3 regions of the Clostridium sp. DFI.1.208 genome follow, and region 1 is predicted to be linked to each of the others. Evidence: riboswitches for the same ligand, from Rfam matches in the RefSeq annotation. Region 1 holds a riboswitch; each other region holds the start of a gene.
The links. Region 1 has a riboswitch for thiamine pyrophosphate ahead of thiW (energy coupling factor transporter S component ThiW). Riboswitches for the same ligand answer to the same signal wherever they lie in the genome.

Region 1 (2,268 bases):
GGATATCCACTTCTCCACTGCATAAGACACAGCAGGCATGTCTGCGTGCAAGCTCAGCCAGCCACTTTGCACTCTTTGCAGGAGCTTCTCGATCACCATCACCGACATCAATTCCCAGGGCATGACTGTCACGGCCGCTGATTGCCTTCAGCTCAGAAAGATTTCCTTTTATGATAGAGAATCTTCCCTTCTGCAACAGCTCCTCTGCAAACGTTTTGCGTAGCTCACTGCATCCGACACCAACCAAATCAATGATTACCGGAATACCATTCTCATTTGCACAGTGAAGACTTTTCTTCATGGCAATCGAGCGGTTATCATCAAAATTGCCAAGGTTCAGTGCCAGTGCCTTACTGCATACGGTAATCTGTTCACATTCCATCGGATGCTGCGCCATGATTGGCTTCGCACCCAGTGCCAGTACAGCATTTGCACAGTCATTCATGCTGATCGGATTGGTGATGCAGTGAATTAGATTATGACTGTACTGCAGTTGTTTTCTCAGGCTCCAGAGCTTCTCGTACATTCCATTCTCCTCCCAGCTTTTTCTGCATCTTAAGCAGCATACCACTGTGCTGCATGGATGTCAGAAATACAAATGCTATACTGCCTCCGATGATGGTTCCCATAAAGAAGCTCGGTACATAAAACATCCAGGTCAGACCGTTTCTTCCCCACAGCAGCGCCATGACTGGATAGGACACGATTGCCCCGATGATTCCTGTACCAATGATTTCCCCCAGAACTGCTGCCCACAGCTGCCCTTTGCTGATTTTATAAAAGATTCCTGACAATGCTGCACCAAATACAGCTCCGGTTAATGCTAACGGTGGAATCCCCATAACCGCCATACGGATGACCCCAATCAGTACCGCACACAGAAACGAATACCAGGGTCCCATTAACACTGCCACTGTAATATTGATAAAGTGCGCCATCGGACACATACCCTCCACACGCAGGATTGGTGATATGACAACTCCTACGGCTACCATCATTGCCAGAAAGACATGGCGAAAAACACGATGTTCATTTTTCATTTCTACTTACCTCCTGTTTGCTTTCCTTTGGGATATAAACAGGAAGCACAAAGAAAACAGCTCTCCCGGTTGATATCCCAAGATCGGTCGAAGCCATACAGCTTCCTCTCAGCCTGTCTGGCAGGCTCCCTCGCTGAAGTTCTTTGTACGGTCGGAGCTCCCCTTCCGTATGCAGCAATAAAAAAGAGATACAGCAAACGCAGGCCATATCTCAATATGCAGTCACTCATATTGTACACATCCCTACGTCGGCATTATCCGAATCAGGTTATGGGTCGAAGCGAGCGCTTCCTCTCAGCCGTTTCCAGCTCCCCTTTTTTATTACATTAAAATGTTACCACGGTTCAAACGGAATTGCAATGCTGTTTTTTCTGAATGCCGAAGATAAAAAAACAGTCATGGATTTTCGGATGTTCTCAACAAAAAATGACCGTTTCCACCCTATGGGATACCGCTTGTCCCAGAATGCTTGCAATTTTGCTGCTATTCCGTATGATGAATGTACAGAGGTCAGTGTTTATACAGCTGTCCCGTTGTCCTATTCACTCTGATCTCTGCACACTGTTATGATAAGAAAGGGGGGAGGGCAGTATGCTGCAGGAAGGAATGGAAGATTATAAGCATATGATTGTATCAGAACAGCCTATTTTTCATGCATACATCGACATGCGTTCAAATACACAATATCATTTAAACGTATATGTTTCACCATGGTATAAAGCATACAATTATATTTTCTGGATTCAGAATACAGCAAAAGATAAAAGCAGAGTCTTTCGTACAGAGCATGTGACACTGGACACATTTCTTGCGAATTATGTTTCCAATGATAAAAATACACACGAGCATCTCATTCGCGAGTATATAACAGAATGGCTTTCATCCGGTGTTCTCAATGCTGAGGAAACTATCTTTTGAATGCATTTACAGTCTGCCTGTTAACAAAAAAACAGGCTTCTCTTGACTGCATAGTGTATTGCGGTTATAATACACTTGAAGAGAGGTGGATTGCATGAATCTACAACATATAACGTTTAATAAAAAAGAGCCGATGTATCCGCAGCTCAGTCGTTATATCAAAAAGCTGATTCTCGCCGATGAGCTGAAGCACTATGAAGAGCTTCCCAGTCGCCGTGAGCTTGCACTACAGCTCTCCATCAATCCAAACACGGTACAAAAAGCTTATAAACAGCTGGAGGATGAGGGAATCATAAAGACGATCAGCAAT
Region 2 (2,268 bases), on a different contig from region 1:
ATCGGCGTTCCCTCCTTCAACAGCGTTTGCAGGAACGGAAGCAGCTCCTTTCGGATCGCATCAAAGAAGCGGTCATAATATGCGATATCGGTATTGATCTGATAGCTGTCCAGCATAAAATCATAATCGCTTTTCTTCGCTGTGACATAGGACAGAACCTCCTTCTGCTTTTCTATGACGTTGATCAGATGCGGCTTAAACAGCTGGTAATCGTCCTGTTCCTTTGCCTCATGCCATGCGGCCTCACTGTCCGCAATGGTTTTGCTGTACTCCACGTATACCTCTCTTGGAAGCACACGCAGATCGTTCAGCTCCCGCAACAGCAGCTGCAGCTCTTTCTTGCGTTCTGCACTTACATTCTCCTGTTTTGCCAGTTCTTCAATTTTCTCAATACTTTCCTTATTCGCCATTTGATCGAAGGCTTCTCCCGATAAAATTGCCGACATGCGGTTGCGGTAGGGAATGCCGTTTTTTGGTGCAATCGTGGCCTGATCATAATACATTGTGCTCAGTGCCATCTGATAGGCATTCTTTTTTTCTTTATACTCATGAAAAAAAGCTTCTAAATCCATGTTATCACCTCTGTTATGTATTGTATCACAGCTGGAGAAGAAACGTAACTGTTCCTAAGAAAAAGATGAAGCGTGATCGCGTGAAAGAAAGTAAGATTGTTATAGAAATAAACGCTTTCGTTAAAACTTTCATGTCCATGCGAAAAGTGTGGGGAAACATATGATAATGCAAGCCATTCACAAAAGTCCTGCTTCCGGATTTCATCATGCAGTCCGCTGCTTATATACTTCCAGCCAGCATGCATCCATAAAAAGCTTTGTCACAAGATACGAATGCTTGTTGACGAAGCTATGTGGAAATGATATGATGTGCATGGAAATAAGGGAGCTTGTAGACAGGCTGAGAGGAAGTTGTGAACTTCGACCGATTACCTGATTTGGATAATGCCAACGTAGGGACTGCACATAAAACGCGGGTTATGCATACATGGCATAGCCCTTTTTTCATTATTCATGGAAGGAGGTTCAGCATATGAAGGGTTACATATTTGATTTGGATGGCACGCTGATGGACTCCATGTGGGTATGGGAGGATCTGGCAGTGGTATATCTTCAGGCAAAGGGAATCAAAGCCGCTGATAATCTCAGTGAAGCATTGCAGCTGATGACGATGACAGAGGCTATCCGTTATCTGAAGGAGAGGTATGCAATACCGGATTCTCTGGCACAGATGCGTACAGAGGTTTATACAATCATACGGCGACGCTACAAGCAGGAGGTTGTTGCCAAGAAGGGCGCTAAGGCCTGTCTGGAAAGATTGCACGCAGCAGGTATGCGGATGGGTGTTCTGACGGCATGTGAGCGGATTTGCGCAGAAGAGGCCCTGAAGCGAAACGGTCTGCTGGAGTATCTGGATTTTGTCGCAAGCTGTGAGGAGCTGCCCTATGATAAGCAGGATGGACGTCTGTTTGCGCTCATGCCTGCCATGCTGCATACGGATAAGGCGGAAACGATGTTTGTAGAGGATGCCCTGCATGCCATTCGGACATTGAAAGCGCATGGCTTTCATGTTACCGCAGTGTATGATGCTGCCGGCAAGGAGCAATGGGATGAAATTTGTACACTGGCGGATGCCGCCTTATTGTCGCTGGACGATTTGAAAGGAGAATGCATATGAAAACGGTTCTAACGATTGCCGGAACTGATCCTACGGGAGGAGCCGGAGCACAGGCTGATTTAAAAACCTTTATGGCACATGAGGTATATGGAATGAGTATTCTCACAGCACTGGTGGCGCAGAATACAACCGGTGTAACTTCCATCATGAATGTAACACCGCAATTTTTAGAGGAACAGTTTGACTGCGTCTTCACGGATATCCGTCCGGATGCGGTAAAAATCGGCATGGTTTCCCGACCGGAGCTGATCACTGTCATTGTGGAAAAGCTGAAGCAGTATGCAATCGAGCGTATTGTCGTTGATCCGGTTATGGTCAGCACCAGCGGTTCCGCTCTGTTGGAGGAGCCTGCGCTGGAGCTGTTGAAAACAAAGCTGCTTCCTCTTGCCGATATCATCACCCCCAATATCCCGGAGGCAGAGGTTTTGAGTGGCATGCGGATACATGACCGCAGGGATATGCAAAGGGCCGCTGCTGTAATTGCACAGGACTATGACGGGTATATTCTGATGAAGGGCGGGCATTCCATGAATCGTGCCGATGATTTGTTGGTATATAAGGAAGATGTTCACTGGCTTT
Region 3 (2,268 bases), on a different contig from region 1:
GCTCCAATCGCTATCGAAAACAATACAAAGTTCTCTATCCGTGAGGGTGGACGTACTGTAGGTTCCGGTAACGTTACAGAAATCATCGAGTAATTTATAAAAAACACGGAAAAGAGCACGAATGTGCTCTTTTTTCTGTATGTTGTACTTTTTTGTAGTATAATACAGGTAATGACAGAAGGGAGTGGGCGGTATGAACAGAAAAATGCTGGCACCCATCGTAATTGGAGCCATCATCGCATGCTATATGATGATTTGGATCAGCTCTCTGTTTTTTCTGGATGCACCAAAGATTATCATAATCCTGTTTGGTGTTCCTATGCTGGCACTGCTTTTTCTGTGGATACATGTTGTCAAGGAACGACTTGACGAGATAAGGAGTGGAGAAGAAGATGATCTTAGTAAATACTGATTACATTACCGGAAAAACACTGAATATGCTGGGGCTTGTAAAGGGAAGTACAATTCAGACAAAGAATATCGGTAAGGATATTTCGCAGGGCTTTAAGACACTGGTTGGTGGTGAGCTGAAGGCATACAATGAAATGATGAATGAGGCACGTGCACTGGCAACGAAGCGTATGGTGGAGGAAGCAGAGGCCCTTGGTGCCGATGCTATTGTGAATATTCGCTATGCGTCCAGTGCAATCATGGGGGGAGCCGCAGAGGTCATTGCCTATGGTACAGCGGTAACCTTTCTGTAAAAGCAGCTTGTCTGCTTTTTTCTTTTCTTTTTTACACGATGCGTGTATAATGATACTGTCATGACAGGGGTGCCGTAAGGCTGAGACAGTCCCTTATGACCTGATCTAGTTAATGCTAGCGTAGGGAGTCATATCTATCTTGAGTATTAGATTGGTTCACTTACGCCTCACAGAGGTGTTTTTTTAATGGAAAGGAGAAACATAGGATGAAGCGTTTTAAAAGATTCGGCATGCCGCTTCTCACACTGCTTCTGGTGCTGGCGGTATGGGAAGGCTGTGTTCATGTATTTGATATCGATTTGTATATCCTGCCGGCGCCCTCAAAAATTATACAGGCGCTGTTTGTAAATCGTGATGTACTATGGATGCATTCGCTGGTTACGCTGCAGGAGGCTGTCATCGGCTTATTGATTGCCACACTGCTCGCGATCGTTATCGCTATCGGCATGGATCTTTCCCAGCTGTTTAAGCACAGCATATTTCCCCATCTGGTTGTCACACAGACCGTACCGGTCATGGTGCTGGGACCGCTGTTTTCCATATGGCTGGGCTTTGGTATGGCGCCGAAGATTCTAATGGTCATCTTCATGTGCTTTTTTCCGGTGGCAATCGCCTTCTGTGATGCGCTGGGGAAAGTAGATGAGCATCAGATCAGTTTGCTGAAAAGCTTCGGAGCGAAGAAATGGCAGATATATGCATATGTGAAAATACCGGCAGCCTCCACTGCATTGTTTTCCGGCTTGAAGGTAGCTGCGACCTACTGTATCGGCGGAGCTATCGTTGGAGAGTGGCTGAGCGCTTCCGCAGGCCTTGGGTATTACATGATTCGAGTGAAAAACGGCTATATGCTGGATAAGGTGTTTGCCTGTGTAGTCGTTGTGATTGTCCTGAGTCTTCTGCTGCACGGGGCGGTGGTGTTGCTGGAGGCGGTACTGTTTCCATATGCAAGAAAGAAAAGAGGGAAAACGACATGAAGAAATTAGGCTGTATGCTGATGGCCATGCTGATGGCTGTTGCGGTGAGCGGATGCTCTGATAATAAGGAAGCATCAAAAGATAAGGAAACGACTAAGAAGGTTACGCTGATTCTGGATTATCTTCCGAATACCAACCATACCGGCTTTTATGTGGCGAAGGATAAGGGGTATTTTAAGGAAGAAGGCTTGGATGTGGATATCATAGAGCCGGGAGATGATGCGACAAGCGCTACGCTGGTTGCGGCAAACAAGGGGGAATTTGGTGTCAGCTATCAGGAGGATGTCACCTATGCGCGAACAGCAGAGGTGCCGCTGCCCATTCGGGCGATTGCAGCCATCATCCAGCATAATACAAGCGGCTTTGTATCCCTGAAAAAGGAAAACATCAAGTCTCCCAAGGATTTTGAGGGTAAGGTCTATGCCGGATGGCAGGCACCGAGCGAGGAGGCAGTCATCAAAGCGGTGATGAAGGCCGCAAAGGCGGATTTCTCCAAGCTGACGATGGTTGGCGCTGATGGAAGCGGCTTTGCAGCATTAGGTAAAAACGTTGATATCCAGTGGGAATTTGAAGGCTGGGCGGTAACCAAG

Region 2: it holds a riboswitch for thiamine pyrophosphate, as region 1 does, so the genes downstream of both, NE665_RS06790 (HAD family hydrolase) here and thiW (energy coupling factor transporter S component ThiW) in region 1, are expected to answer to the same signal.
Region 3: it holds a riboswitch for thiamine pyrophosphate, as region 1 does, so the genes downstream of both, NE665_RS18085 (ABC transporter permease) here and thiW (energy coupling factor transporter S component ThiW) in region 1, are expected to answer to the same signal.

What each region holds. Positions count from the first base shown of each region.
Region 1 is NZ_JANGCA010000014.1:24,767-27,034, reverse strand. Features, by position in the region: gene thiM (hydroxyethylthiazole kinase) at 1-526, opposite strand, end outside; gene thiW (energy coupling factor transporter S component ThiW) at 477-1,040, opposite strand; TPP riboswitch at 1,264-1,365, opposite strand; gene NE665_RS09145 (hypothetical protein) at 1,632-1,958, shown strand; gene NE665_RS09140 (GntR family transcriptional regulator) at 2,053-2,268, shown strand, end outside.
Region 2 is NZ_JANGCA010000009.1:89,955-92,222, reverse strand. Features, by position in the region: gene NE665_RS06795 (carboxypeptidase M32) at 1-572, opposite strand, end outside; TPP riboswitch at 884-987, shown strand; gene NE665_RS06790 (HAD family hydrolase) at 1,045-1,689, shown strand; gene thiD (bifunctional hydroxymethylpyrimidine kinase/phosphomethylpyrimidine kinase) at 1,686-2,268, shown strand, end outside.
Region 3 is NZ_JANGCA010000044.1:7,215-9,482, forward strand. Features, by position in the region: gene tuf (elongation factor Tu) at 1-93, shown strand, start outside; gene NE665_RS18075 (hypothetical protein) at 194-412, shown strand; gene NE665_RS18080 (YbjQ family protein) at 393-704, shown strand; TPP riboswitch at 760-848, shown strand; gene NE665_RS18085 (ABC transporter permease) at 911-1,678, shown strand; gene NE665_RS18090 (ABC transporter substrate-binding protein) at 1,675-2,268, shown strand, end outside.